Regions from separate parts of the Paenibacillus sp. Mc5Re-14 genome, predicted to be linked through region 1. Evidence: predicted binding sites of a transcription regulator. Region 1 holds the regulator's gene; the other holds the start of a gene.

The links. The regulator CtsR, encoded in region 1, represses protease genes until heat stress. The targets are predictions, from matches to a motif close to ATGGTCAATAAAGGTCAAACA.
Region 2: clpP (ATP-dependent Clp endopeptidase proteolytic subunit ClpP) is a predicted target of CtsR. The motif match lies at 4,742-4,762, and genes of this name have one in related genera.

Annotation. Positions count from the first base shown of each region.
Region 1 covers NZ_CVPD01000001.1:3,164,562-3,180,449, forward strand. Annotated here, with positions in the region: rRNA gene BN1546_RS14310 (23S ribosomal RNA) at 1-1,180, shown strand, start outside; rRNA gene rrf (5S ribosomal RNA) at 1,326-1,442, shown strand; gene eis (GNAT family N-acetyltransferase) at 1,605-2,792, shown strand; gene BN1546_RS14325 (CtsR family transcriptional regulator) at 3,331-3,795, shown strand; gene BN1546_RS14330 (UvrB/UvrC motif-containing protein) at 3,880-4,404, shown strand; gene BN1546_RS14335 (protein arginine kinase) at 4,434-5,498, shown strand; gene clpC (ATP-dependent protease ATP-binding subunit ClpC) at 5,543-7,987, shown strand; gene radA (DNA repair protein RadA) at 8,231-9,604, shown strand; gene disA (DNA integrity scanning diadenylate cyclase DisA) at 9,617-10,693, shown strand; partial or broken gene pssA (CDP-diacylglycerol--serine O-phosphatidyltransferase) at 10,748-11,494, shown strand; gene BN1546_RS14360 (PIN/TRAM domain-containing protein) at 11,685-12,770, shown strand; gene ispD (2-C-methyl-D-erythritol 4-phosphate cytidylyltransferase) at 12,841-13,539, shown strand; gene ispF (2-C-methyl-D-erythritol 2,4-cyclodiphosphate synthase) at 13,536-14,012, shown strand; gene gltX (glutamate--tRNA ligase) at 14,052-15,512, shown strand.
Region 2 covers NZ_CVPD01000001.1:2,274,925-2,290,812, forward strand. Annotated here, with positions in the region: gene gpmI (2,3-bisphosphoglycerate-independent phosphoglycerate mutase) at 1-71, opposite strand, end outside; gene tpiA (triose-phosphate isomerase) at 73-825, opposite strand; gene pgk (phosphoglycerate kinase) at 885-2,066, opposite strand; gene gap (type I glyceraldehyde-3-phosphate dehydrogenase) at 2,190-3,200, opposite strand; gene BN1546_RS10360 (sugar-binding transcriptional regulator) at 3,293-4,330, opposite strand; tRNA gene BN1546_RS10365 (tRNA-Arg) at 4,591-4,662, shown strand; gene clpP (ATP-dependent Clp endopeptidase proteolytic subunit ClpP) at 4,874-5,470, shown strand; gene BN1546_RS10375 (PdaC/SigV domain-containing protein) at 5,583-6,692, opposite strand; gene BN1546_RS10380 (SIMPL domain-containing protein) at 6,930-7,685, opposite strand; gene BN1546_RS10385 (HPr family phosphocarrier protein) at 7,959-8,228, opposite strand; gene whiA (DNA-binding protein WhiA) at 8,364-9,308, opposite strand; gene yvcK (gluconeogenesis factor YvcK family protein) at 9,314-10,300, opposite strand; gene rapZ (RNase adapter RapZ) at 10,313-11,212, opposite strand; gene BN1546_RS10405 (ROK family glucokinase) at 11,276-12,226, opposite strand; gene trxB (thioredoxin-disulfide reductase) at 12,633-13,586, opposite strand; gene BN1546_RS10415 (tetratricopeptide repeat protein) at 13,626-15,395, opposite strand; gene hisJ (histidinol-phosphatase HisJ) at 15,629-15,888, opposite strand, start outside.

The sequences.
Region 1 (15,888 bases):
GAAGGGGTGCCTCGGTAGGGTGAATAGCCCGAGGGGGCCGCAGTGAAAAGGCCCAAGCGACTGTTTAGCAAAAACACAGGTCTGTGCGAAGCCGCAAGGCGAAGTATACGGGCTGACGCCTGCCCGGTGCTGGAAGGTTAAGGGGAGTGGTAAGCCTTCGGGCGAAGCTATGAACCGAAGCCCCAGTAAACGGCGGCCGTAACTATAACGGTCCTAAGGTAGCGAAATTCCTTGTCAGGTAAATTCTGACCCGCACGAATGGCGTAACGACTTGGGCGCTGTCTCAACGAGAGATCCGGTGAAATTTTAATACCTGTGAAGATGCAGGTTACCCGCGACAAGACGGAAAGACCCCATGGAGCTTTACTGCAGCTTGATATTGAATTTGGGTACGATCTGTACAGGATAGGTGGGAGCCGTAGAACTTTGAGCGCCAGCTTGAAGGGAGGCATCCTTGGGATACCACCCTGATCGTATCTAGGTTCTAACTTGGTACCGTGATCCGGTACGAGGACAGTGTCAGGTGGGCAGTTTGACTGGGGCGGTCGCCTCCTAAAGAGTAACGGAGGCGCCCCAAGGTTCCCTCAGAATGGTTGGAAATCATTCGAAGAGTGCAAAGGCAGAAGGGAGCTTGACTGCGAGACCTACAAGTCGAGCAGGGACGAAAGTCGGGCTTAGTGATCCGGTGGTACCGCATGGAAGGGCCATCGCTCAACGGATAAAAGCTACCCTGGGGATAACAGGCTTATCTCCCCCAAGAGTCCACATCGACGGGGAGGTTTGGCACCTCGATGTCGGCTCATCGCATCCTGGGGCTGAAGTAGGTCCCAAGGGTTGGGCTGTTCGCCCATTAAAGCGGTACGCGAGCTGGGTTCAGAACGTCGTGAGACAGTTCGGTCCCTATCTGTCGTGGGCGTAGGAAATTTGAGAGGAGCTGTCCTTAGTACGAGAGGACCGGGATGGACGTACCGCTGGTGTACCAGTTGTTCCGCCAGGAGCACCGCTGGGTAGCTATGTACGGAAGGGATAAGCGCTGAAAGCATCTAAGCGTGAAGCCCCCCTCAAGATGAGATTTCCCAGTAAGTAAGACCCCTTGAAGACGACGAGGTAGATAGGTTGGGGGTGGAAGTGCAGTAATGCATGGAGCTGACCAATACTAATCGGTCGAGGGCTTATCCTAAGATAAGACGCAAGGAAGTTTCGGATCCAGTTTTCAGGGTGTAAGTTCAGTATATCATCAGCTCAAGTAGCTGAAGTTACACGAACAAACACACAGCATTTGGCGATGCTGATTCCTGAAAAAGAATTTACGGTGTAAATTCATGTTTGGTGGCGATAGCGGAGGGGTTCCACACGTACCCATCCCGAACACGACCGTTAAGCCCTCCAGCGCCGATGGTACTTGGACCGCAGGGTCCTGGGAGAGTAGGACGTTGCCAAGCAAAAGTGAAAAAGGATGATAACCTTAGCAGGTTATCATCCTTTTTTTATGTATTTTGTGGATGGACACCTGCTTCTAAGGTTGACAGAGAGAAGATGCTTTGCGACACTCTAAGTGCGTATTTTTTTAAAAGGTCCAAGTATACGAGCGAGGTGACGAAGTTATGAAGATCAGGCAATTACAACGTGAGGAATTTGAAGCAGCTATTGAATTATCCCAGTATGCTTTTCAGTTTACAATGCCCCCGGAGGATCTGGAGAAAGCTAAGAAGAAATTCAAACCAGAACAAACATGGGGAATCTTCGACGGGCACGAATTGAATGCTAAACTGACCTTGCTGCCGCTACAAGTATACATACATGGTCAGGTTTTTGATATGGGGGGCATTGCTGGTGTGGCAACGTGGCCGGAAAAGCGTCGCGGGGGTATGGTTTCACGTTTGTTGACGCATGCGCTTGAAGAGATGAAGACTGCAGGACAAAGCCTTTCTTTTCTGCATCCATTCTCATTTGCCTTTTATCGTAAATTTGGATGGGAAACATATACGGAGTACAAAAAGTACGTCATTCCAATTGATAAATTCCCTGCTAAACTTAAAACAGAAGGTATAGTCAAACGGGATATCAAAAATATTTCAGAATTGGACCAAGTGTATCAATCGTATGCTCCACGTTACAATGGTACGCTGGTACGAGATAAGGAATGGTGGCAGGAACGGATTTTAAATGAAAATTATCGAACTGTAGTATATTACACGGATGCAGGCAATCCTCAGGGATATGCACTATACAAAATAGAAGATAAACAGTTAAATTGTGATGAGTTGGTATATGAAAATGAGACGGCACGTCGGGCTTTGTGGACTTATTTTGCAAATCATGACTCAATGATAACCCAAGGTAAATTTATTTACGTTCCAGCAGATGACAACCTGCCCTTTTTACTCGATGATCCGCGAATTCAACAGGAAACGGTGCCTTATTTTATGGGGCGTATTGTGGATGCAGTTGCTTTTGTAGAGAGATACCCTTTTGAGCAGATTGGAGAAGAAACAAGTTTGACCTTACATCTGACAGATCGGTATGCCCCTTGGAATGAAGGAGTATGGAGATTAACAATTACTACGGAGGGGCAAGGACATCTGGCAAGAGTGGATACAAGCAATTTATCTGACAACGCCTTAGCAGCTGACTTGAAACTGGGGATTCAGTCATTAACAAGTTTAATGCTCGGCTACCAGCAAGCTGATAACCTGTCTAATTGGGGGCGTATTGAAGGAAGCAGTAAGTCTGTGGCTGCACTTAAACGTGTAATACCAATAAAACAAACGTTCTTATTGGATTTTTTCTGATAAAGGTCCAATTGGTTCTTCTTAATGTCCAACTTTTTTAACCAAATAGGATGTGGTTTATCATAATTACTCAAAGCTCTTTCCATAATGGGAAGAGTTTTTTGTAATATGGTATAAAACATAATTAGATTGCGAAAAATGGTATTGACCCCTTGGCAAAAATGAAATTTGTGCTATAATACGAATATAGTCAAAGAAAGTCAAAGTCAATTGGAATCAGTGTGATTCCACAGAAGTATTATGTTGTTGGATTGGCCATATATATCAATTTGACAGCAAAAAAGTAAAAAATAACGACATGATTTGCGTATAGTTAGGAGCTGCTTCTTATGTACAGAAGTGAAGTGTATGATTTATCGCAAATAAAGGTCACACTAGAAACGAAACGGTACAATTCCAATGGATGTACAACAGGCAATAGCCTGAATGCAGCTTAGATTCGTGACTATATCGTTTGGTTAAGTTCAATATACGGCGGACTCTGTGGAGCGTGAAATGTACTTGAATACTTGCGTTTCCGTTAGTGGAGGATGATGAAATGCGCAATGTTTCCGACATTATTGAACAATATTTGAAGAGCATGCTGCTGGAAAGTCCCCAAGGCTTAGTGGAGATTCAGCGCAATGATCTGGCTGACCGCTTTTCCTGCGTACCGTCGCAAATTAATTATGTAATTAGTACCCGGTTTACGCTGGAAAAAGGTTATGTGGTGGAAAGTAAACGCGGTGGTGGAGGCTACATTCGAATTCAGCGAATTCAATTACCTGCACAACATGCGATCCATACACACCTTCATCAGAGCATCGGGGAGGAAATTAGCCAATCGGCAGCAGAAGGATTGATTTATCAGTTAGAGGAAGCTCATTTTTTAAGCAAAAGGGAAGCTGGTCTAATGAAGGCTGCTTTATCAAGAGATACATTATTGCTAAAGCTTCCCTATCGTGACCAACTGCGAGCAAGATTGCTTAAGGCTATGCTGATCTCGTTGCTGGCGGCCAAATAGCTAGTATCCATTAACCAGTGAATAGAGATTTGCAATTCAGATGTAGGGATTTGTAAAAATCCTGACGTTGAAGGAGGTGCTTTTATGCTGTGCCAAGAATGTAATATGCGGCCGGCAACTTTGCATTTCACCAAAATTGTGAATGGCGAAAAGACAGAATTTCATATTTGTGAGACATGTGCGAAGGAAAAAGGGGAGATGATCCCTGGAACACCTAATGGCTTTTCGATTCATAGCTTGTTGTCGGGGATGTTGGATTTTGACTCCAGCACAAAGAGCCAGTCTTCAGGTCACACTGTTCCCCAAAATCTGCAATGCAAGGATTGCGGTATGACTTATACACAGTTTAGTAAGCTAGGACGTTTTGGATGTCCATCATGCTATCAATATTTTGATAGTCGTCTGGACCCTCTGTTCAAGCGTGTGCATGGTAGTACGAGTCATGTTGGGAAAGTTCCGGTCCGTACTGGAGGCCGATTAAAGGTTAAACGGCAAATTGATGATTTGAAAAAAGAGATGCAACAACACATTGTACAGGAAGAATTCGAATCAGCTGCTGAGCTTAGGGATCAAATCAGAAAGCTTGAAAAAGAAATGACTGAAGAGTAAAGTTTGTGAAGAGTAGGAGGGAATGCGTGATGCCCAATATCCGATTTACGGAAAAGCCGCTAAGTGATTGGATGCGTGGTGATGCTGCGGATTCGGAGATTGTCATTAGCAGCCGGGTAAGAATTGCGCGTAACTTGCAGCATCTGCCTTTTCCCATGCTTGCTACCAATCAGCAGTCGGAAGAAGTGCTTCAACGCTTAACGGATATCCTTCAGTATGATGATTTGCGTCGTTTTGGTACTTTTCATACCTTGAAAATATCCGAGTTGGATGAGATCGACAAGCAGGTACTGGTTGAGAAGCACTTAATTAGTCCTAATTTGGCGAACGAATCTCGCAACGGTGCTGTGTTGATTAGTGATGATGAATCAGTTAGTGTTATGATAAATGAAGAGGATCATCTGCGTATTCAGTGCTTATATCCGGGATGTCAGGTGAGAGAAGCCTGGGAACGTGCTATGGTCATTGATGATGCATTTGAAGCGCATGTTGATTATGCATTTGATGATCAGAGGGGGTTTCTGACCAGTTGTCCGACGAATGTCGGCACAGGTATGAGAGCTTCGGTGATGATGCATTTACCTGCATTGGTCATGACTCACCAAATCAATCGTATATTGTCCGCTGTTTCACAGGTCGGTCTTACAGTTCGCGGCATTTATGGTGAAGGCAGCGAAGCAGTTGGAAATTTGTTTCAGGTATCTAATCAGATTACCCTGGGACAAACCGAAGCGGAAATTATCGAGAATCTGCATGGCGTGGTGCTGCAAATTATAGAGCACGAACGTTCTGCCAGAGAACGATTGATGAATGAATCCATGCTGCGGATTACAGATCGGGTGATGCGTTCATTCGGTATTTTGTCATATGCAGCAGTTTTGGATTCCAAGGAGGCTGCACAGCGGCTGTCCGATGTACGTCTCGGTGTAGATTTAGGGATTTTGGAGCGTCCTTCCATTGCAGCGATGAATGAGCTTAATGTGATGACGCAACCTGGCTTTCTGCAAAAAAGCTTTGGGGATAAAATGAATACCGGTGAGCGCGATATGTACCGGGCGAAGCTGATCCGGCAAAAATTAGGCACAACCCTTTAATATATAGAATGATCTGAAATACACATTGTGGAGGTGCAGGATATATGATGTTTGGAAGATTTACGGAACGTGCACAGAAAGTGCTTGCCTTGGCCCAGGAAGAAGCTGTTCGATTGGGACACAACAACATTGGCACAGAGCACATTTTGCTAGGACTCATTCGTGAAGGCGAAGGAATAGCAGCGAAAGCCTTAATCGGTTTAGGGCTGGGACTGGAAAAAATCCAGGATGAAGTGGAAACACTGATTGGACGCGGTCAAGAGCAACCGACGAACATTGCCTATACTCCACGTGCCAAAAAAGTCATTGAGCTGTCTATGGATGAAGCACGTAAATTGGGTCATACCTATGTAGGTACCGAGCATATTTTGCTAGGTCTTATTCGTGAAGGTGAAGGCGTGGCAGCACGTGTTCTGAACAACCTGGGTATCAGTTTGAACAAAGCGCGTCAGCAAGTGCTTCAATTGCTCGGCAGCAGCGAGGCAGTTTCCAGCCATCACGGTGCTCCAGCTAATGTCAGCACGCCAACCCTGGATAGTCTGGCACGCGATCTGACGGCTTCTGCGAAGGAAAACAACTTGGACCCCGTTATTGGACGCAGCAAGGAAATTGAGCGTGTTATTCAAGTGCTCAGCCGCCGTACAAAGAACAATCCTGTTTTGATTGGTGAACCTGGGGTAGGTAAAACAGCGATTGCCGAAGGATTGGCACAAAAAATCATAGCGAATGAGATTCCTGAAACCTTGCGCGACAAACGCGTAATGACACTCGATATGGGCTCTGTAGTAGCAGGTACTAAGTATCGTGGTGAATTTGAGGATCGCTTGAAGAAGATTATGGACGAGATTCGTCAAGCCGGAAATATCGTACTGTTCATTGATGAGCTGCATACGCTGATTGGTGCTGGTGGAGCGGAAGGCGCAATTGATGCGTCCAACATCCTGAAACCTGCTCTGGCACGTGGCGAGCTGCAATGTATCGGTGCTACTACGCTGGATGAATATCGCAAATATATTGAGAAAGATGCTGCTTTGGAGCGTCGTTTCCAACCTATTACAGTGGATCAACCTTCTCCAGAAGAAGCAATCCAAATCTTGTATGGTCTGCGCGACCGTTACGAAGCGCATCACCGTGTAAAAATCACGGATGAGGCTATTGAAGCTGCAGTAAGATTGTCAGATCGTTATATTACTGATCGCTTCCTACCGGATAAGGCTATTGACCTTATTGATGAAGCAGGTTCCAAGGTAAGGCTGAATTCCTATACAGTACCGCCAAACCTGAAACAGCTGGAAAACCGTCTGGAAGATATCCGCAAGGAAAAAGATTCAGCGGTACAAAGTCAGGAGTTTGAAAAGGCAGCTGCGCTACGCGATACAGAGCAAAAGATTCGTGAAGAGCTGGATGTCACTAAAAACCAATGGAAAGAACAACAGGGGCGTACAGATTCCGAAGTTACACCAGAGGATATCGCTCAGGTTGTTGCCATCTGGACTGGTGTCCCAGTCAGCAAGCTAAAAGAAGAAGAAACACATCGTTTGCTGAATATGGAGCAACTGTTGCATGAACGGGTGATTGGGCAGGACGAAGCTGTTAAGGCAGTAAGCCGGGCGATTCGCCGGGCACGCGCCGGTCTGAAAGATCCGAAGCGTCCAATTGGCTCCTTTATTTTCCTCGGTCCAACTGGGGTTGGTAAAACAGAGCTGGCACGCGCCTTGGCTGAATCTATGTTTGGTGATGAAAATGCGGTTATCCGTATTGATATGTCCGAATATATGGAGAAGCACTCCACATCCCGTCTGGTAGGAGCGCCTCCAGGGTACGTTGGATATGAAGAAGGCGGTCAACTGACTGAGAAGGTACGTCGTAAGCCTTACTCTGTTGTGTTGCTGGATGAAATTGAAAAGGCACACCCAGAAGTATTCAATATTCTGCTGCAAGTGTTGGAGGATGGACGTCTGACGGATTCCAAAGGTCGTGTTGTTGACTTCCGTAACACACTCATCATCCTAACTTCCAACGTTGGTGCGCAGGCAATCAAACGTAACTCCACGCTTGGCTTTACAGCTGTTGTGGACGCTGGGGCGGATTACGATAACATGAAGGGCAAAGTGATGGATGAACTGAAGAAAAGTTTCCGTCCTGAGTTCTTGAACCGGATAGATGAAATTATCGTTTTCCATTCTCTCGAAGAAAAACATATTGCCGAAATTGTTTCACTCATGTCTGAGGAGCTGCGTAAGCGTCTGAATGAGTATGAGGTGGACTTTGAGTTGACAGACAAGGCTAAGAATTTCCTTGCTAAGGAAGGCTTCGATCCAGCGTATGGTGCGCGTCCATTGCGTCGTGCAATCCAGAAGCATATTGAAGATCGCCTGTCCGAGGAACTGTTGACTGGAAACATTTCTAAAGGCGACTCTCTCTACATTGATGAAGAGAACGGTGCATTGACAGTAACGAAAAAGGATAATGTATCCGCGAAGTCCTAAAGCAGTTTAGTAAATAAAACATTAGAAAAGGGTGTCTCGCAGGCTGGAAAGCTATTGCGAAGGCACCCTTTTTGTGTATTGAATACCTTGAAAGGGTAGGCTAAAAGCTTTGGGAAAGTTTGTGATACTGCTTTACGTCCGCCAAGCTTCAATGGTAAACTTTTATTGTTACAGCTCTTTCAGGTGCTGTGTGAAGAATAAATTTGACATCATCGTCGTCAAGAAGGAGCCAGGGAATAAAGTATGGCTAAAGTGAAAACTAAATTTTCCTGTACGGAATGTGGCTATGAATCGCCTAAATGGTACGGAAAATGCCCTGGATGCCAGGCATGGAATTCCATGGTCGAAGAAACGGAAAGCGTTGTAAAAACTCAAGGAATGGGATCTTCCCTTCTTACTCATAGCACAAAAGACAAACCGCTTCCTATTATTGAAGTGGAAAGTGGCAAAGAAACACGAATTTTGACGGGAATTGGTGAATTAAATCGTGTACTTGGTGGAGGTGTGGTGCCAGGTTCACTTGTTCTGGTGGGTGGTGATCCGGGGATCGGCAAGTCTACGCTTATGCTGCAAACCTCTAATGAGCTGGCTTTAACTGGTTTAAAGGTTCTGTACGTGTCTGGTGAGGAATCCGTCCGCCAAACAAAGCTACGTGCAGATCGCCTCGGTGCCTTGTCTCCCAGTCTGTACGTATTATGTGAGACGAATTTGGAGACGATTGAAGAAGCAGTGGACAGCTTGAAGCCAGAGTTTTTGGTCATCGACTCGATACAGACTGTATATTTACCTGAGGTGACAAGTGCGCCTGGTAGTGTAGCACAGGTGCGCGAGTGTACTTCACGATTTATGCGGATTGCCAAAGGATTAGGTATTGCTACAGTACTGGTAGGGCATGTGACCAAGGAAGGCGCTATTGCAGGTCCGCGTTTGTTGGAGCATATGGTCGATTGTGTACTTTATTTTGAAGGAGAGCGTCATCATACGTATCGGCTGTTGCGTGCGGTTAAGAATCGCTTTGGTTCTACAAATGAAATTGGTATTTTTGAAATGGCCGAAAGTGGTTTGCGTGAGGTGGCGAATCCTTCTGAACTTTTCTTGTCCGAACGGCCACTGGGGGTGGCAGGTTCCACCGTCGTTGCCAGTATGGAGGGAACCCGACCTGTATTGGTTGAACTGCAAGCACTAATTGCAGCTACACATTTTCCATCTCCACGCCGAATGGGTACGGGGATCGACCATCATCGGATGGGATTAATCATTGCCGTCCTAGAAAAGCGGATGGGCATGTTTTTGCAAAACCAGGACGCTTATCTCAACGTTGCTGGAGGCGTGAAGCTGGATGAACCAGCGGTGGATTTAGCTATAGCGGTGAGCATTGCTTCCAGCTTTAGGGATGCTCCTACCAAGCCGTACGATGTGATTTTTGGTGAAGTAGGACTGACAGGCGAGGTGCGGGCTGTATCCCGAGCAGAACAGCGTGTGCGAGAAGCGGAGAAGTTAGGTTTCAAACGGGTGATCATGCCCGAGAAAAGCTTAAAGGGCTGGACACATCCGAAAGGGATACAAATTATAGGAGTTGGAACGGTGGCAGATGCATTGGCAGCTGCATTAGATTAGGGGGCATTGAGAATGAAGGAAGCGAGCCAACTGGATAAAATGAACGATTTGCTGCGGCTTGTGGCACCGGGAACTCCCTTTCGCGACGGATTGGAAAACGTTTTGCGTGCCAAAACGGGTGCTCTTCTGGTCGTTGGCTATAGCCCGGAAGTAATGGAAGTCGTGGATGGCGGTTTCTCTATTAATTGTGATTTTTCACCGAACTATTTGTATGAGCTGGCTAAAATGGACGGCGCAATCATATTGAGCGAGGATTTAAAACGAATTTTATATGCCAATACGCAATTGATTCCTGACTCCTCCATTTCGTCCATAGAAACGGGGATTCGGCACCGGACGGCAGAACGAGTTGCGAAGCAGACTGGCAAACTGGTTGTGTCTATTTCCCAGCGTCGTAATATTATTACGTTGTATCAGGGGACTTTACGGTATGCGCTCAAGGAAATTGGGGTTATCTTAACGAAAGCTAATCAGGCCATTCAGACGCTGGAAAAATATAGATCCGTATTGGGGCAAGCCTCAACCAATTTAACTGCGTCTGAATTCGAAGAGTTGGTTACCATGCCAGAGGTCGTTAATGTCATTCAACGAATCGAAATGGTGCTCCGCATCAAAATGGAGATCAAACGATTTATTAACGAGCTCGGAAATGAGGGCAGGTTGATTAGCATGCAGATGGAGGAGCTTGTCAGCAATATCGAGGAAGAAGCTTGGTTGCTGTATAAGGATTATGCCAAAGACGACAGCGACGAGAAGATTCGTGAAATTATATTGGGACTCAAACGTTCTACGGACGACGAATTACTGGATGTGAATCATATTGTACGTTTATTAGGCTACCCTTCTTCAGCAGCGACATCAGAAGAATATATTGCTGCACGCGGATATCGGGTGCTGAATAAAATACCTCGTTTGCCAAATGTAATTATTCATAATCTGGTGGAACGATTTGGACGTTTTCCACATGTCATGACAGCAACGATTGAAGAACTGGATGAAGTGGATGGTATAGGAGAGGTTCGTGCGCGTACGATTAAAGAAGGGCTTAAACGTTTGCAGGAACAAGTTTTCATTGACAGACAAATGTAAATGTAATACAGTGAAAGGATTATAATGGAACAATTCATACATTGAGGTGAAGAGATGATTACCAAATCAATTCCGAACATGTGTACCTTGGGTAACTTGTTTCTCGGAATGATCGCCATTTTATTGGCCGTAGACGGAAAATACAGCCTTGCCGCTATTATGGTTATTGTCGCCATGTTGTTGGACGGACTGGATGGAAGGATGGCCCGGGCTCTGAATGCCCAGAGCGAATTCGGTAAAGAACTGGACTCCTTATCAGATATGATATCTTTTGGTGTTGCTCCCGCAGTTATTATGTACATGGTTGCTTTTCATGATGCGAATTCGGCTCTCGCTTGGACGGTTACAGCCATTTTTCCGATGTGCGGAGCATTGCGTTTGGCTCGTTTTAACGTACGTCCCGGTGTACCAGGTTATTTCACAGGTCTGCCCATTCCGGCAGCAGGTGGCGTATTAGCCACTTTGTCCTTATTCCATAACGAGATTTCTTTGTTATACATGTCGATTGCCATGTTGCTGGTCTCTTATTTGATGGTTAGCTCCATGAGATATCCGAATTTCAAAAAGGTCGGTCTTCCGAAAAAGGCGATCTGGATTGCTCCATGGGTCGTAATTGCAGCGGTGTTTCTGGCCGTTAAATTTCCTGATCAGCTGTCGAAGCTGATTTTTGTACCATTGGTGCTATATGCATTGTACGGTATGAAGCTGAACATTCGGAAGCTATCACGCAGACGTGGACGGGAACGAGATCGTTCTAATCAAGAAGAACAGGACGACCAATATCGTCATTCGCAACGTTAGTGTCAGACAAGAACTAGAAGAAGCATTTATTTCCTTGATTCATTCAGGGAGATAAATGCTTTTTTTATGCATAAAAAGTGAAAACACAGGGTTAGTTATGTGAGAAATGGATCATACTGGTAAGGGAAGTGCTATGTATCGAATAAATAGCAGACTATTGAAAAGAAAATAAAGGAGGTATAGAGACTCAATGTGGAGAAAGGCTATTTTAACTTTTACAGGATTGTGCGGCGCGTGGTTTGGCTATACGTTATACCAGCGGATAGGAGGCATCGTATCGTGGATGCCACAATGGTTGAGTGATGGTTCTTTACCAGGAATGGCTGTTTGGATGTTAGCGGGAGCAGTGCTATTTATGGCTGGCTGCTCATTCGCAGGGGCGTCCGTGGCGAATCGATTGCAGCAGGGTATTGAAGGCTTGGTACGAATTCCGATGAATGAGATGATGGCAGGTGTGATGGGGTTAGCAGTGGGGCTGATCCTTTCCTTGGCAGTTTACCCACTCTTTTCAGGATTGGGGGCACCTGGTCTACTTATCCAGACCGCGGTTACCTTGGTATGCGGATATGTGGGATTGATGGTAGGGCTAGAAAAACGGGACGAGCTGTCATCCTTTTGGAGTTCAGGTTTTTTTGGTCGGGGAGCGGATGTAGAAGAACGCAAGCTGGAGGAACATAAAATTTTGGACACCAGCGTCATTATAGATGGGCGTATTGCGGATATTTGCAAGACAGGTTTTATTGAAGGAACCATTGTGATTCCTGAATTTGTGTTGGAGGAGCTTCAGCATATCGCAGATTCTTCAGATTTACTTAAGCGTAATCGTGGACGGCGGGGTCTGGATATTTTGAATAAAATCCAAAAAGAGCTAGATGTGAATGTGCTCATTTATGAGGGGGATTTTGAGGAAATTTCAGAGGTCGACAGTAAGCTGGTTAAGCTTGCAAAGGTGTTGCAGGGTAAAGTTGTAACTAATGATTTTAACCTGAATAAAGTATGCGAACTTCAAGGTGTGTCTGTGCTGAACATTAATGATTTGGCGAATGCAGTGAAGCCTGTCGTACTGCCCGGTGAGGAGATTATGGTGCAGATTATCAAAGACGGCAAGGAGCATGGGCAGGGGGTAGCTTATCTGGATGATGGTACGATGATTGTTGTGGAGGGTGGACGTGACTATATTGGCTCTCTCATGGAAGTGCTGGTCACAAGTGTACTTCAGACCTCTGCGGGTCGCATGATCTTTGCTAAACCGAAATTATTGGAAAAAGCTCAATAAACGAGGTATGATGAAGTAGATGTGTTATCATACGGATCGTCCAAGTGCGATCAGGGCAGGAGTTATTTGAATGAACAATCAGGTAGGAGTCGTGATTGTGGCGGCCGGGCGCGGCTCCCGTATGGGAACGCAGGAGAGCAAGCAATTTCTGCTTTTGCGAGACAAGCCCATCTTCATACATACACTTGAAATATTCGCAGCAATGCCTGAAGTGGATGAAATGGTGATGGTTACTGGAGCTGGAGACGTGGAACGTTGCAGAGACTGGGTTCATCAATACAAGATTGGTAAAAATGTACGAGTGGTGGCTGGTGGCAGTGAACGCCAGCATTCGGTTTATCGCGGTTTGCGCCACTTGCAAACAGATTGGGTGATGGTGCATGATGGTGTGCGTCCACTGATTCAACCTGAGCTTGTACGTTCATGCCTGGAGGCTGCCCAGCGTACTGGTGCTTCTGTAGCGGCAGTACCTGTAAAGGATACAATCAAGCAAGTGAACGGGGATGGTATCATTACAGCAACGCCGGATCGCCGAAGTCTGTGGAGTATTCAAACGCCACAGACTTTTCGTCTTTCCGATCTGCTGCGGGCCTATGAGGAAGCGGAGCAGTCAGGATTTTTGGGGACAGATGATTCTATGCTGGTGGAGCTGCTAGGCATTCCAGTTACTGTCGTCCAAGGCAGCTATAAAAACATCAAAATTACTACGCCTGAGGATTTGGAGATGGCGGAGTTATGGGTAAAGACAGAGGGAGAGGATATCAAATGATCAGAATAGGGCAAGGATTTGACGTCCACCAGCTGGTGGAAGGAAGGCCATGCATCATCGGAGGCGTACATATTCCGTATGAAAAAGGTTTGCTAGGTCATTCCGATGCAGACGTGCTGCTGCATGCCATTAGCGATGCTATCCTGGGTGCGCTTGGCTTGGGAGACATCGGAAAGCATTTTCCGGATAACGACCCTGAATTTAAGGACGCAGATAGTCTTAAGCTACTGGAGCATGTGTGGGGGCTGGCTAAAGAGCGGGGATATCGATTGGGGAACATTGATTCTACGATTATTGCGCAGAAGCCCAAGATGGCATCGTACATCCCGCAGATGAATGAAATCATCGCCCGGGTGCTGGAAGCAGAGGAGTCGTCCCAGGTAAATGTTAAGGCGACAACGACGGAGCAACTCGGGTTTACCGGGCGAGGCGAGGGAATTGCGGCTCAATCGGTTGTCTGTCTAATCAAGTAAATGCTATCATCTTGAGTAATTCTATTTGGAGGAGATTATATGAGCACGGAAGTTCGTGTACGCTATGCACCAAGTCCTACAGGGCATCTGCATATTGGCAATGCCAGAACAGCATTATTTAATTATTTGTTTGCCCGCAATCAAGGCGGGAAATTTATTATTCGCATCGAAGACACAGATGTGAAACGCAATATTGAAGGTGGAGAAGAAAGCCAGCTTAAATATTTGAAATGGTTAGGCATGGACTGGGATGAAAGTATAGACGTGGGCGGCGAGTTTGGACCTTATCGCCAGACCGAACGCTTGGACATCTACAAAACATACTGGCAGGATTTGCTGGATCGTGGTCTGGCATACCGCTGTTATTGTACGGAAGAGGAGCTTGAACGCGAGCGTGAAGAACAGATGGAACGTGGGGAGACACCACGTTACTCAGGAAAACACCGTGATTTAACAGAAGAACAGTGCCAAGCATTTGAAGCCGAGGGCCGTGTACCAAGTATTCGTTTTCGCGTACCTGAAGATCGTGAATATACGTTTGATGATATTGTTAAAGGTCAAATTACGTTCAATTCCAAGGAAAGCGGCGATTTTGTTATCGTCAAAAAAGACGGTATTCCGACATATAACTTCGCCGTAGCGGTTGACGACTATTTGATGAAAATATCGCATGTACTACGGGGCGAAGATCATGTATCTAATACACCGCGGCAGTTGATGATTTTTGAAGCTCTCGGCTGGGAGCCTCCACGCTTTGGTCATATGACGCTGATCGTAGGCGAGGATCACAAAAAGCTCAGCAAACGAAATGAATCCATTATTCAGTTCATGGAGCAGTACGATAAGCTGGGCTATCTGCCGGAAGCTATATTCAACTTTATCGCACTGTTGGGCTGGTCTCCGGAAGGCGAGGAAGAGATCTATGATCGGGAACAACTGATTTCGATTTTCGATCCTAATCGTTTGTCCAAAAGCCCAGCTGTATTTGATACAAACAAGCTTGCTTATTTGAATAATCATTATATTAAAAAAGCTGATCCTGAGCGGATTGCGAGCATGGCCATTCCACATTTGCAGGCAGCAGGGCTGTTGCCGAATGAATTATCGACGGAACAACAGGATTGGGCTAAAGCTCTTGTCCGCTTATACCAAGAACAAATGACTTCAGCGTCTGATATTGTGGCGTTGTCTGAGTTGTTTTTCCGTTCGCATCTGGAGTTGGATGCTGATGCGGCGGCTGTTCTGGCCGAAGAGCAGGTTCCTGATGTACTTAGAGCCTTTGCAGGCAAGGTTGAAACGAGCGAGGAATTTACAGCTCCACAAATGGCCAAGCTGATCAAGGAAGTCCAAAAGGAAACTGGTTTTAAGGGGAAACAGCTGTTCATGCCGATTCGTGTGGCCCTTACAGGTCAAACTCATGGACGGGATCTGAACGAGACCATCTATTTACTTGGACGTGACAAGGTGTTGGATCGTCTTAAGGCACAAATTAAAGGCTGATATTTCTTGTCAATTTGTTGTCTTTTCGCTATAATGACTCCATTGATATGGATTGATACTTACGTGTAAAGGCTGCGAACAGGAGAAGTACACTGCATAAGGGCATCTACCAGAGAGGACGGTCGAGGGGAAACCCCAGGCTGAGAACCGTCTAGATGACCTGCGGAGGAAATGCGCCTGGGAGCCGTGCGCCCGAACCCTCGTTAGCCTACAATGCTAATGCGGCAAGGGCTTGCCGATTCGTTCCCGTTACAGGACGCCAAAGACGGACTTTTCTGCTTTTTTTGTAGCAGATATGTTCGAAGCAGAGTGGGACCACGTATATGCGTCTCTGCAGCCTAGGCTGCGGAGGCGCTTTTTCATTTTTATCAGATTT
Region 2 (15,888 bases), 890 kb from region 1:
TTGCCTTCCACAGTGTCACGCAGTCCGAATCCGTCCATAATAATTAAAGCTACCGGTTTTGGTGCTGTCATCTTACTTCGCCCCCTCAACAAGCGCGATGTACGACGCCGGTTGAAGACTGGCACCGCCCACGAGCGCGCCGTCGATATCGCTTTGACCCAGGTACTCAGTAACATTTTCAGGTTTTACACTACCACCGTACTGAATACGTACAGCATTTGCTGTATTTTCATCATACAGCTCTTTAATCAGACTACGGATGTAGGAAATCACTTCATTCGCATCCTGCGAAGTAGAGGATTTGCCTGTTCCGATGGCCCAGATTGGCTCATAAGCAACTACGACTTGTGCTGCTTGATCTTTAGCCAGACCAGCAAAAGCTGCTACAGTTTGCACTTTTACAACTTCTTTGGTTTGACCTGCTTCACGGTCTTCCAGCTTTTCGCCTACACATACAATTGGTGTCAGGCCATGACGGAATGCTGCATGAACCTTTTTGTTCACCGTTTCGTCTGTTTCGTTGAAATACTCACGACGCTCGGAGTGTCCGATCACAACGTAGTCTACGCCCAGATCTTTAAGCATTCCGCCGCTGATTTCACCTGTAAATGCGCCATCTTCTGCAAAGTGCAGGTTTTGTGCGCCGATTTTAATAGATGTGCCTTTTACTGCTTCAACCAGAGCAGGAAGATTTGTAAATGGAGCACATATAACGCTCTCCACTCCTGCAACCTCTGCTTTACCTTTGATCTCTTCGATGAAGGTTTTAGCTTCTGGTACGGTTTTGAACATCTTCCAGTTACCCGCGATAATCGGTGTTCTCAATGGTTTCAACTCCTAACTATTAGGTGCCCTAAAGCCTTTATTACGCGTAATGCGTTTGATTATTTATCGTTAAGTGCAACAACACCCGGAAGTGCTTTCCCTTCCATGAATTCCAGGGATGCGCCGCCGCCAGTGGAGATGTGATCCATTTTGTCAGCCAAGTGGAATTTTTCAGCCGCAGCCGCAGAATCACCGCCACCAATGATGGTGTATGCTTCTGTTGTAGCACAAGCTTCCGCTACTTCACGAGTACCGCCAGCGAAAGGCTCGATTTCAAATACACCCATTGGTCCATTCCAAACAACCAATTTGGAGTTTTTGATAACATCTGCATAAATTTTACGAGTTTTCGGTCCGATATCCACGCCTTCCCAATCTGCAGGAATGCCGTCGATGTCCACAATGTTCGTGTTCGCTGTAGCACTGAAATCGTCAGAGATAACGATATCCACAGGAAGGTAGAAGTTTTTGCCAAGCTTCTTCGCTTTTTCAATAAATCCAAGAGCTACGTCCAGTTTGGATTCATCCAGCAAAGATTGACCCACTTCATGACCTTGAGCTTTGAAGAATGTATAAGTCAAACCGCCGCCAATAATTACGTTATCTGCAATGTTCAGCAGGTTGTCGATTACGTCGATTTTGTCTTTTACTTTGGAACCACCAATAATGGCTGTAAAAGGACGATCTGGATTCGACAAAGCTTTACCAATAACAGACAACTCTTTTTCCATCAGCAAGCCGGAAACAGCCGGAAGGAAATGCGCGATACCTTCTGTAGAAGCATGAGCACGGTGTGCTGCACCAAAAGCATCATTCACGAAAATGTCAGCCAGTTCAGCAAATTGCTTAGCCAGTTCAGGATCATTTTTCTCTTCTCCTGGGTAGAAGCGTACATTTTCAAGCAATAGCACATCGCCGTTTTGCAGTTCAGCCACTTTCGCTTTAACAGCTTCACCAACTGCTTCGTCCACTTTAACAACTGGCTTTTTCAGCAGTTCGGACAAACGTACACCAGCAGCAGTCAGACGCATGGATTCAACGACTTGACCCTTTGGACGTCCAAAGTGACTCGCCAAAATAACTTTTGCACCTTTTTCAATCAGGTAGTTAATGGTTGGCAAGGTTTCGCGAATACGCTTGTCATCTGTAATTTTACCATCTTCAACCGGAACGTTAAAATCTACACGAACAAACACCCGTTTTCCATTCAGTTCTATATCACGTACGCTCTTTTTGTTCATCTCCATATTCCTCCGCACCCTTATAATTTTACGAAACAGGAATTTAAGGCACATTTTGATATATAAAGAGCGGAAACAATAACACCTGTTTCCGCTCTATGATGTTGCTCGATAAGGAAATTCTTATTTAGCCAATTTAGCGAAGTATTCCAAAGTACGGATCAATTGTGCAGTGTAGGACATTTCGTTGTCGTACCAAGCTACAGTTTTAACCAGTTGTTTGTCGCCAACAGTCAGAACTTTAGTTTGAGTTGCATCAAACAGGGATCCGAAAGTCAGACCTTTGATGTCAGAAGAAACGATTTGATCTTCAGTGTATCCGTAAGTTTCAGGATCGGAAGCTTCTTTCATCGCTGCGTTGATTTCTTCAGCAGTTACGTTTTTCTCCAGAACTGTTACCAGCTCAGTCAGGGAACCTGTTGGTACTGGAACACGTTGAGCTGCGCCATCCAATTTACCTTTCAGCTCAGGGATAACCAGACCGATTGCTTTAGCAGCACCAGTAGTGTTAGGGATGATGTTTTCAGCTGCTGCGCGAGCACGACGGAAGTCACCTTTAGCATGTGGAGCATCCAAAGTGTTTTGGTCGCCAGTGTAAGCGTGAATTGTAGTCATCAAGCCTTCAACGATACCAAATTTGTCTTGCAATGTTTTAGCCATAGGAGCCAGGCAGTTAGTTGTGCAAGAAGCACCGGAAATTACAGTTTCAGATCCGTCCAGAATTTCATGGTTTACGTTGTAAACGACAGTTTTCATGTCGCCAGTAGCTGGAGCGGAGATAACAACCTTTTTAGCGCCGCCTTTCAAATGTTTCTCAGCAGCTTCTTTAGTTGTGAAGAAACCTGTGCATTCCAGAACGATGTCTACACCCAGGTCTCCCCAAGGCAATTCTTCTGGGTTACGGTTAGCCAAAACTTTAACTTCTTTACCGTTTACTTTGAAGAAACCATCATGTACTTCTACTTCCCCTTGGAAAGTACCTTGTGTTGTATCATATTTCAACAGATGCGCCAGCATTTTGGAATCTGTCAAGTCGTTAATTGCTACTACTTCAATACCTTCTACGTCTTGAATACGGCGGAAAGCAAGGCGTCCAATACGTCCGAAACCGTTAATACCAACTTTAACTGTCATGAGTGAGTTCCTCCCAAAGTTCGTTTAGTTTAGTTTTATATATTCAAGACAGACCCGAAAGCCCGTCAAGACAACACAATTAAAAAACCTTATCAATCTCTTAAATAACGGCTTACAATCTCGGCAGCAGCGCCTTCGTCGGTGACAAGAATGTCTTCCTGTCCGAAACGCAATACCGCATGAATAGCAGCCGCCTTGCTCTTGCCTCCAGCCACACCTAACACCGTCTCCGTGCGCCTGATGTCCTCCAAACGGAGTCCAAGCGTCAGCATTCTGTGAACAACGACGCCGTCTTCGTTAAAATAATAACCAAACGATTCGGCGACCGCGCCCTCATTGCTGATCTGGGCAAAGGTTTCAGGGTCAAGCTTGCGTCTGTGGGCCATTGCTATGGCGTTGCCTATCCCGTGAATGATAATACGACTCTCTCGAATCAGGCTCAATATATCCTGAATATTCGTATCCTCAAGCAAGGAGTTGTAAGCATGATTGCTGAGCAAATCCGGTACATGGAGCAGACGGTATTGAGCGCCGACCTTGCGAGCCATCGTGGAAGCAATTGTATTTGCCTGCATTTCCATGCTCTCTCCCAAACCCCCGCGTGCCGGTACAAACCATCCGCCTTTAAGCGGGCCGTTAGCAGGTAATGTCAGTTGTTCCGCCACATCTGCAATCGTCGTGCCACCTGTTACAGCGACCACGTCCTCGTCATCCATAACACTCAGCAGCGCCTTTGCGCCAGCACGGCCCAGTTCCTGCTTCGCTAACGGTGAAGCATCCGAATCCCCTGGAACGACAACCACCTTCCTCAAACCGTAGGCTTGACGAATCTGATCCTCCAATTGGGACAGGCCGAACAAGTTGTTCGCAATCGGCTCCAGCTGTTCCAGCAGATCCAGTCCTGCTTTGCTCACCTTCATGCCCACACTCTCAATCTCAATTAGCCCTTGCGCTTTAAGGAGATCAGTCTCAGCGCGCAGTACGCGCTCGGTCATATCCAGTGAAGCTGCCAGTGTTCTGCGTCCAATAACTTCGGACAGCATAATCTGATGCAGGATCGTGTACCTTTTTTTCAAAACATCCATGAGGTCGGGCAGAAGCTGCTTCTGTATTTCTAATATCTTTCGCATGCTTTCCACTCCCGCACACTTCTAAGTTCTGTCTCTATGCTATATCTCTAACTGGTCTTAAAATGTCCCGGGATAACTTTTTAAGTCCCACGTATATCTTACCCAATATTTGCTTCACATGCAAGTCTATCTGAACCTATATTTCTCAACTTTTTATGTGAATATGCGCACGTAATAAAAGCTTGCAATTCAATGCCGTATATCATATAATCATCTTTGTTTCCAAATTAATTAGTTAGTTGCTTGTAATGTTCATCTGTGCGCCCGTGGTCCAACGGATATGACGTAGGCCTCCGGAGCCTGAGATCGAGGTTCGATTCCTCGCGGGCGCGTCGTTTTATATGATTGGCTAAATGTTCCATATAATGTTTTTAACCAAAAAGAGCGCTGAGCGCTCTTTTTTTAATCAATAGTTTGACTTTCTTTGACTTTTTGTTTGAAATTGTTTATCATGTGGTTAATACGGTAACAGTTTATAAATAGGGATGTGTAATCGGCATATCCACCAAATCCACTAACGATATTTAAGGGAGGTTTTTTGACGTGAGCTATGTTCCTATGGTAGTAGAACAAAGTAACCGCGGCGAACGCGCCTATGACATTTATTCCAGACTGTTGAAGGATCGCATTATTTTGTTGGGCTCGGACGTCAATGACGTTGTAGCCAACTCAATTATTGCACAAATGCTGTTTTTGGCTGCTGAAGATCCTGAAAAAGACATTCACTTGTATATTAACAGTCCTGGCGGTTCCATCACAGCTGGTATGGCCATTTTCGATACGATGCAATACATTAAACCTGACGTATCTACCATTTGTGTAGGTATGGCTGCTTCCATGGGTGCTTTCTTGCTGAATGCAGGTGCCAAAGGCAAACGTTTTGCCTTGCCAAACAGTGAAATTATGATTCACCAACCACTGGGCGGTGCACAAGGACAGGCAACGGATATCGAAATTCGCGCCCGTCGCATTCTGAAAATGCGTGACAAATTGAACCGCATTCTCGCAGATCGCACAGGTCAACCACTGGAACGCATCGAAAAAGACACAGACCGTGACTATTTCATGTCCGCTGATGATGCCAAAGAATACGGTATTATTGATAAAGTGTTAACTAGCTCCTCTCCAGAAGGTGTATAAGAAAAGTGGTTTACTTCTGAATAGCTGGTAAATAGAAAGGCTGCCTCGGATTTTTGTATCCAGTAGGCAGCCTTTTTGATTTGCTATTTTTTAAAAATATAGGTCATCCAAATTATTGATTTTGTCCCGCAAAAGGCTTTCCGCCCTGAGGTAGCAGTTGAGCGAACGAGTAAGTAAACTCCGGAATTCCATACGCGTATGGGGCATAATCATACAAATCAAACACGATGGTTACTCCACTATTGGTCACATAAAAATTCTGATCTGCGGCCAACTCTTTAAATTTTTCAAAACCTTCGCCAGCCTGGAGCGCATCAATTTTTTTCTTCAAATCAGCATTCAAAAATTTTTTATAGTTCGGATTTGCCTTCAATACGTCAGACAATTGCAGCAGCTTGCCATCAGCGAGCGAGAACGTGTATCCTTTACGCGCCGTCATGCCATGTGCGCCACCTGTATACGAGTAGTCCTGCATAATCACACTTAGAATACCGTCCTTGTTATAGGCAATTGCAAAATCATTCTCGAAATCATACGGTCTTTCTGCTGTAACCTCTCCCTCTGCCACCATCTTTTTGCCTGCTGCCAATACTGTCTCTGCATGCTTTTTTAGCACATTATTAATGGTCTGTTGAGCCTCAGGATTCAGCTGGCTGCCGCTGATTTGTGGATACTTAATCTTATAAGATACCTTTGCATTGCTCGAAGCTGGAAGCGTCTGAGATGCAATTGTGATTGGATTTAGCTGGCTTTTACTCAATGTTACGGTTTTCTGAGCTGCATTCCACTGAGCATCGATACCCAGATAGTCTTTCAGCAGACTCATAGGAATGTACAGCTTCCCGGCGATCATTTTGGCATCCATGCTGCGCGTGTTGATTCCGTTCACATTGACATAGGCATCCGAGGAGGAGACCACGATATAGAGCTTGTTGTACCCACTCCCCACTGTATATGTCCCTTCTTTGGTGTCATAGCTCACCGGAATTCCCAAGCTGTCACGCAGTGCTGCCACTGGAATCATGGTGTTCCCGTTCACTTGAATACCTTTAGCGGCCAACGTTTTACCATTCCATTGGATGGCGATCCCTGGTTGCTGTGTTGTCGCTTGCTGCTGTTTGGTCGATGCTGCCCCAATATAGGAAACGGGAATAACCGCAACCCCTGCTAAAATTCCCGCTGCCAGCAATGCTGAGCCCCATTTTTTTGTATGTTTGTTCATCGTAAGTATTCCTCCTATTGCAAATCTGTATAATCTATGTGTTTTGATCACTTTTCTTATTATATCTATACCCTATTGTATGTAGTTTACAATCTGTACACTCCTTGATTTCAATCTGTACACCTAACAGCCATTAGCTATGACAGACTCATTACAAAACGGTTTCAATAGACAAAAGAAGCCAACAAGTCATCCTGCAATGTTGCAGGCGCTTGCGGCTCCGCTTAATGGTCTATACTAGTTCATCTCATATTGGGCAGACACTTGGACTTTCACCGTTACTTGACCCGACTGTATCTCTGTTCCGCCACTCATATCCATGAGCGCTTTGGACATGGCATTCTCACGTTGTGTGAAAACCTGAGCTTCCCCGCCATCTACTGTAACATTCACCAGAGCTCCTAAACCGCGTTTAGCTGATTTTGCTACAGCATTGGCTTTGGATTGAGCATTATCCAACGCCTTTGCAATGGCCGCTTCCTCATAAGCGGAAGGATTCTCTACGGAAAACTGTATATTATCTACGTTGTTTGCACCGGAGTTTGTAGCCTCATCCAACAGTTGACCAATTTTGTCCAAATTGCGGTATTTCACTGAAAGTGTATGGTTGGCCATGTAGCCTTTGAGCTTTTGTCCTTCTTTCTCGTTATAGGTATAGTTAGGCTGTACAGAGAACTGGCTTGTCTGAATATCGTCTGCACTAATGCTCCATTTTTCTTTTAACAGCTGTGTAACCTTGTTTATTTTCGCAGCATTGGCTTTTTGAGCAGAAGCAGCGGTGTTTCCTTCCGATTGCACACCAATAGAGAGATAAGCGATATCTGGCTTAGCCATTATTTCGCCACTTCCGCTCACGTTAATCACACCATTCGCCGTCGTCGCCGTTGCTGCATAAGCGCGATCAGCTCCCGTCCACAGCCCTCCTGCTACTCCTCCAGCTAATAATGCTCCTGCAAGAATTGCTGTGCTTACTGTTTTTGTCCAAACTCTCATTGTAGTCAGCCTCTTTCTTGAAAATGTTTGTACCTTCCAGACGGAAAAAACGGGAAAAGGTTGCAGTCAAGCGGTATAAATTTCCGAAACAGAGCATTGCCCAGGGGTTTTAATTATTTGTAGCTTGGACTTAACGCGGTCGCTATATTCAAATAAATATACACAAATAGCTTAATGGTGGGGCTGGTTGAATATTTTTTTCTGGATACAAAAAAAAGCCCCCGAGGGGGCTTTCACTAAGAGCATACATCATATCACAAAGCAAATGTTCGTTTATTGATTTTCCAGCTCTACCTTACTAACCAGACTTACTAAAGCGTTTACAGCCTGTTCGGCGTCCGCACCTTCAGCACTAATATTGATTTCAGTACCTGTACTGATGGCGAGGCTCATAATACCCATGATGCTCTTGGCATTAACCTTTTTGTCTTCTTTTTCCACAAAAATTTCAGATGAATATTTATTCGCTTCCTGTACGAACAACGCAGCAGGTCTGGCGTGCAGTCCTGTTTTCAAGCGTACGACTACTGGATGTTTTGACATGTCAGCTTACCCCCTCATCAAATAAATCTGGACGCTATTTACTCCATTTTATTTATCACATTATAACATTAACCCGGGACAGACACTAGAAAAAAAACTAAAAAAACCGGTTCTAAAAGCCCCACAGACCCTCTTTTACGGAATCAGGCCGTTTTCCCCCCTGATTTTGTCAGCCATCTCATCAATTTTGCGAAGTCGATGATTTACACCCGATTTACTCACGACCCCTTTGAGCATTTCCCCGACTTCTTTCAAATTCAAATCGGGATGAGCGAGCCGAATTTCTGCCACTTCACGCAGTTTATCTGGCAAGGTCTCCAAACCAACTTCCCTCTCCAGCAACTTAATATTCTCAATTTGCCGGACAGCAGCTCCGATCGTCTTGTTCAAATTAGCTGTTTCGCAATTAACAATACGGTTTACGGAATTGCGCATATCGCGCATGATACGTACATCTTCAAATTTGAACAAGGCTTGGTGCGCCCCAATGATACTGAGCAGCTCAATGATCTTCTCGCCTTCCTTGATGTAAAGGATAAAGCCTTTTTTTCGCTCAATACAGCGGGCATTGAGATGAAACTCATTAGCAAGGTCAACTAGCGCCTGACAATGCTCCTCATACATCGAAGAAATTTCAAGGTGGTAAGACGATCCCTCTGGATTATTTACAGAGCCACCTGCCATAAAGGCACCCCGCAGATAAGCCCGCTTACAACAGTTTTTCCGAATGATATCCCGATTAATCCCGTCAGTGAACAAGAAACCTTCTGAGACAATATAAAGCTCCTTTAGCAGCTCTTGTACACCATTAGGAATACGGACAATATACACATTATTTTTTTTCAAGCGCATTTTTTTCCGTACAAGCAGTTCGATGTGAAGTTGAAAATGCTTTTTGATCAAGGAGTAAATCCGCCTTGCAATCGCGGCATTTTCTGTGGACACGTCCAATATCACCCTTTTATTCGACAGTTGTACGGATCCGAGCATACGTATGAGCGCAGACAGTTCCGCTTTTTCACAGCAGGGCTGGCTTTCAATCATCGTAAGCTCTTTTTTCGTTTGTGCCGCAAAGGACAAGGGACTCACCTCCTTCTTAACATCCAGTTTTGTACCAATTGGTAAATATGCTGGCTCAGTTTGTCGGCGTCATGCCGTAAATACGTGCGGAACAGAACTAACGTATCTGCCACTACTTTATATCCTCGATCAGCCAGCTCGCCCATGTCTACTTGAACAGGCTTAGCTCCCTGCTCGGCATACATTTCCTGTACTTGGGGTGGAATTTCTCCGTTATTTACAATGACATAGTCGAACAGATGATGCCCTACATGCTCATAGATCGCTTGCAGGTGATCTCCCACTGTATAGCCATCGGTTTCCCCCGGCTGGGTCATCACGTTGCAGACAAATATTTTGATAGCATCTGATTTCACCACAGCCTCAGCAAGTTTCGGTACAAGCAAATTCGGTAAAATGCTGGTATATAGACTGCCGGGACCAATCAGAATCGCATCGGCTTCATTAATGGCTTCCACAGCCTCAGGCAACGGCTCCACGTGAGTCGGTTCAAGAAAAACACGTTTGATTCGTCCGCCCGCTTCTGGGATTTTGGACTCCCCGGTGATCACCGTGCCATCCTCCATCTCGGCGCTGAGCACAACGCCTTCTTCAGCCGCCGGCAGTACGCGCCCTCGGACAGCAAATACACGGCTAAGCTCACGCACCGCCGTTACAAAATCCCCCGATATATCAGTCATCGCTGCTAAGATCAAATTCCCCAAGCTATGGCCTGACAACCCTGATCCAGCACCGAAACGGTATTTTAGCATATCTGACATGACTGGTTCCACGTCAGCCAAGGCAGTCAGCACATTGCGGATATCCCCTGGAGGGGGCATCTGCAGCTCACTGCGCAATATCCCGGAGCTTCCGCCATCGTCAGCGACTGTAACAATAGCCGTAATATCCAGCGGCTTTTGCTTCAAGCCCCGCAGCATGACGGACAAGCCGGTTCCGCCGCCCATAACAACAATACGTGGGCGCTCCCGTTGTGATCCGGTCTCTTTCATGATTTCACCTCATTAATGCCGGTCCCGATCAGCATCCCGATGCGAAACAGAAACGGATTCTGTCTCGCTGGCACCCAGCATTTTTCCTAAATACTCCGATATTGCAACTGAACGATGCTTACCTCCAGTACAGCCAATACCGATAATGACCTGGCTTTTACCTTCTTTGCGATACTGCGGAATCAAAAAGTGCAACATATCCAGCAACTTGGTCAGGAACGCCTGAGTCTCCGGCCACTTCATGACATAATCATATACATCGCTATCCTGTCCCGTGTGTGGACGTAGCTGGTCCACATAGTGGGGATTAGGCAGGAAGCGCACATCGAATACAAGATCGGCATCAATGGGAATACCATATTTGAAGCCAAAAGAAGTAATATTCACGGACAGCATACTGCTCTCCAGATGAGAAAATCTCGAAATAATCCTCGCCTTTAAGGTTGCAGGCTTCATCGTACTTGTATCAATAACCTGTGTAGCGGAGCTTTTGAGTTCCTCCAACATCTTACGCTCCAAACGAATCCCATCCAAAGGCATACCATCTGGAGCAAGCGGATGCCGTCGACGGCTTTCTTTGTACCGCTGTACGAGAACACCGTCATTCGCATTCAAGAATAAAATTTCACAATGAATCGTAAAATGATCTTTAATATAATTAAGCGATTCCGACAAGGCGGTGAAAAATTCTCGTCCGCGTAAATCAATGACAAGAGCCACTTTGCCTATTTTACCGTTAGACTGCTCAATCAACTCGGCAAATTTGGGAATCAGCACAGGGGGTAAATTATCAACGCAGAAGAAGCCCAAGTCTTCAAGGCTCTGCACCGCAATGGTCTTCCCTGCGCCTGACATCCCCGTAATAATAATGAGCGTTGCCCACGGCGCAGCATTTTTTAGATTGTCTGTCATATGGACTTCCCTCTCCTTTTGCTTCTTCGCTCTATGCCAGTACCCCTATCATCAACCTGTGGATTAGGAGCGTAGCAGCAACCCTGCAGCCCCTACGATACCCGCGTCATTCCCTAACACCGCTGGTACGATATATACACCTTTTTGAAGCGGTTCAGGTGCCAGCTTGGCGTATACGCGACGCATCTCTTCAAACAAAAAGTCGCCTGCTTTAGAAACACCGCCGCCTATAATAAACAATTCTGGATTGAGCACAGCGGCAACAGCTGCCATCGATTTCCCCAAATAAAAGGCAGCCCGGTTCACGATACGCAGCGCGACTTCATCCCCGGCTTTAGCAGCATCGAATACTTCCTTAGCAGCAATGTGATCTTCCAGCGCCAGAGAGGTCCGGTCGCCACGTTCCACAGCATCCTTGGCCATACGAATGATGCCTGTTGCGGAAGATACAGTTTCCAAGCAACCTATTTTGCCGCATCCACACTGAATAGCCTCCAGATCAGGCACGACGCTGATATGGCCAATTTCCCCAGCCATGCCCGAAGAACCTTGATATATTTTACCGTTTATAATAATACCGCCACCTACGCCTGTTCCCAGGGTATAGCATACGCAGTTTTCAATGCCTTTGCCTGCACCAGCCCAAGCCTCACCCAGCGCAGCAACATTCGCATCATTGTCTATTTTCACAGGCTTGCCAATCCGGTTCTCTAGGAGCGCACGGATCGGTACGTCACGAAAGCCAATATTAGGAGCGAGGACAATAATACCATCACGAACATTCGTAAAACCTGCAACGCCTGCACCGACACCCTTTAGTTGATCCCACTCATAAGGAGATTCCTCAACAATGTGCCGCACATATTTTTCGATATTACCAATGACAACGTCTACACCTTTATCGGTTTCGGTTGGTCCCTCATATGTGTGCAAAAGCTGTCCGTTTTCATTACAAATGCCGACTTTAATCGCGGTACCGCCCAAATCGACACCTACATAGATACTTTCAGACATGTTCCAAGCCACCTTTTATGTTTACTTAAAAATCTGGTATGAAATATAGCTTAAAATTCCTGCCTCATAATAGTAATCCTACGTTCCAACTATAATTGAAGCCCCCGTTACGGTCAAGGACACTTGCCTGTTGAAAAATGTACGATTAGCTGAACTTTTAACCTCATGCCTCCATAAGAAAAACGTCTATTGACGTACTTTCAAGGAAGCCAGACCACGCTTAACGGAAATTTTCCTTGCGATTAAAGAATTGTTCAGCTCCGCTGAACATTTATAAATACTATAATCATAAAAAGGAGAAAGCCTGTGCAAATGCACCAGGCTTTCTCTTCCTGAACAAACAACGGAGCTTAACAGAGGGCCATTAGCCCCTCACATTAGCCACTTTGTGTATTATAGACACCCTTTATTGATCCAGTGTTTCGCTCCAGTCGTGGACAGCGCTGCCTTCAAGATACTTCTCGCAATCCATAGCCGCCATACAGCCCGTTCCCGCAGCCGTAATGGCTTGTCGATAACGGTTATCCTGAACGTCCCCACAGGCAAAAACACCCGGGATATTCGTTTCCGTCGTGCCTGGCTTCACTTCAATATAGCCGTGTTCATCGGTATGGATCTGTCCGTTCAGAAAGCCTGTATTCGGTGTATGCCCAATCGCCACGAACACGCCATCTGCCTCTATTAGCTCATCCTGGTTGGTCTCATTATTGTGTACTTTCAGGCCCTTTAAGCCAGTTTCTCCCGTCACAACTTCCAGAGGAGTCCGGTTTAATGCCCAATGTACTTTTTCATTTTCGCGTGCGCGGTCTTGCATAATTTTAGATGCCCGCAATTCGTCACGACGATGGACCAAGGTTACACTGGAAGCAAAACGGGTCAAGAAGCTCGCTTCCTCCATGGCTGAATCGCCACCGCCGACCACGATAATCTTTTTCCCACGGAAAAAGAAGCCGTCGCAAGTTGCGCATGTGCTAACTCCGCGACCTACATTGTCCTGCTCACCTGGAATGCCGAGGTATTTGGCGGACGCACCTGTAGCAATAATAACCGACTCCGCCTCAATGATACCTTTACCCTCTACCTTCACTTTAAAAGGGCGCTTGCTGAAATCGACTTCCTCTACCCAACCGGAAGTAAACTCAGCGCCAAAACGTTCGGCCTGCTTGCGCATGTTATCCATCAGCTCAGGTCCGAGGATACCTTGCTCAAAACCCGGGAAATTTTCAATTTCAGTCGTTGTGGTCAGCTGCCCACCGGGCTGCATTCCTTCAATGATCAGCGGATTCATGTTGGCGCGTGCCAAATAAATAGCGGCTGTGTAGCCTGCAGGACCTGTACCAATAATTATGGATTTATACATACGTTTGTTGCCTCCTTTAAGTGATGTTTGGAGCAGGTCTCAGACCTGCTTTTTAAACGTGGAGAGCGGCTGCTTCAGCTTCTGTTTGATACCACACACGCTGTCAATTTGACGTGCGTAGCGGCTTACGGTCGATACGGAAATACCATAGCGGTCGGCTACTTCCTGATAGGTGACTGAATGATGATGCATTTTGGCTGTCAAATATTCCAGCGCAGCTGCCCATCCCTCAGTATGCTGAACCATCGGGACTTCTGGAGCAAGCCGATCCAGATACTCCTGCCAAAGTGATCTCAAATCATGCTGCATGGCCGGATCGGATGATTTGCTCATGACGGTCAGTACCTTGTCCAGCACGGCCTGCCATTGTGGATCAACTGACGAAGCAGAGCTATCACCTTCGGTTGTATGCGGATCTTTCTCAGCCTCCAACCGCTCAGGATGCTCCGTAACCGCGTGTGTATTCTGTACTTCCTGCTCTGCCAGCTCTTGCAATACTTGCAGAGCACGGCGTTTGAGTTCACTCTCCTGATCCGGGTCTTCTACGAAGGACTCCAGCGCCTGACGCACCTCATCGTCACCGATCAGGCTTAACGCCTGAATGACCTGAAGCTGAGTCGCCCGGTCTCCGTGGCGCAAGGCCCAAAAGAAAGATGACCGGATTAGCGGGTCCTTCTTCATACTGTCAGGCACCTGCTCAGCACCAAACTTCTCCCACATGCGGAATTGCTCTTCAAACGGGAGATGATAGTGATAGCTGAGCACTTGCAGCGGTGTACCTTCCTGCTGAAGCTCTTCCAATCTGGACAGGAAAAATCTTGGAACCTCCGAGGAAGCATCCTGCTTTTGCAAATGACTCCATAACCGCCGAGCTTCCGCATATCTTCCTGTATTGCTGGCAGCTACCGCTGTGTAATGGTACAAAGAAGCGTCCGCATTGTTCTCTCCATTGCCATGAAGCAACCTACGAAAATGTCTGTAGGCCTCCTCATGACGTCCGAGAATCCCCATAGTGGTCGCCAGCTTGAATACCTGCTCCTCCTGAAACGGTATAGTGACCGCCAAGGTTTGAACCAGACGATCCAATTCCGGACCGCCGCCTTCGTGCTGATAAAAAATCGCCAAGTTGCACAATGCGTGTAAATTACCTGGCTCATCCTCCAACACTTGAATAATGGTAGCCTTAGCATTTTGGAACAATCCCATGTAGTAATACGCTAGCGCGAGATTATTCCGCGCAGCGAACATGTCTGGTTGCTCCTCCGAAATTTGCTTGAGCAGTTGGGCTGCCTGAGCAAATTTCCCTTCCTCCAGCAGAACACGGGCCTGATCATGCTCAACCACTCCCTGCCGGGCCTTAATGCGGTTCAGCTTCGTCGGACGGTCCAGCTCATAATAGAGCAGCTCCATCATTTCCTCGGCTTCATCAAGAAACTGGCCTTCTTCGTCCTCCTCCAGGTACGTGACCAATGCTTTTTCCGCTTCTTCAAACTGCTCCATATTAGCGTAATTATTCGCCATATAGAAATAACATTCTGTCATCGACGAGTCTACGTCACTCAGAACAGAGGACAGGATCTCATTCGAACCTGCATAATCCCCCATCTCTGATAATATACCCGCCATATTGCAATGATTCACCGGATTATCCGGTTCATATTCAACGGCTTTGCGAAAATATTTCAATGCCTTGTCATAATGATTGCGATCAAGCGAGCGCACAGCTTTCTCAAAAAAGAAAGATGCGTCGAAACGCAAAGCAATAATCTTAGGGCTAGGTTCCGAAACTCGCAGATGTTTCCCTTTCATAAATAACCAAGGCACCTCCTTTAAAAGTAACTGACATGTTCATACCCTTCAGTATACCACAACTTCAAAACGACTTGACAGTCGATCCTGCCTTATTCCAAAAAACGGTTTCGTGCTCGTATCCCGGTAGATACATATACAAAAATACGCAAAATAGCCGAGCGCATTTTCCCTGTATGAAAGGCGCGTTCGGCTAGCAACTAGATATAACATTTTGATCCAATAAATAAGTATTATAGCGTTAACGGAACCCGTGAACGTTCACGATGCTGAAATACGGCAAGCTCGCGATAGCCGACTTCATATAAAAGTGATCGCGCCTTCTCCAAGTGCTCAGACAGCTTCGCTGGATCATGGGCATCCGAGCCGATGGTCAACGGGATACCTAGCGTGAAAGCTTGCTCCAGCATGCGGCGGCTCGGAAACATTTCGGCACAGGGTTTGGAAAGCCCTGATGCATTGAGTTCCATTGCCCGACCGCTGCGGGCTACGG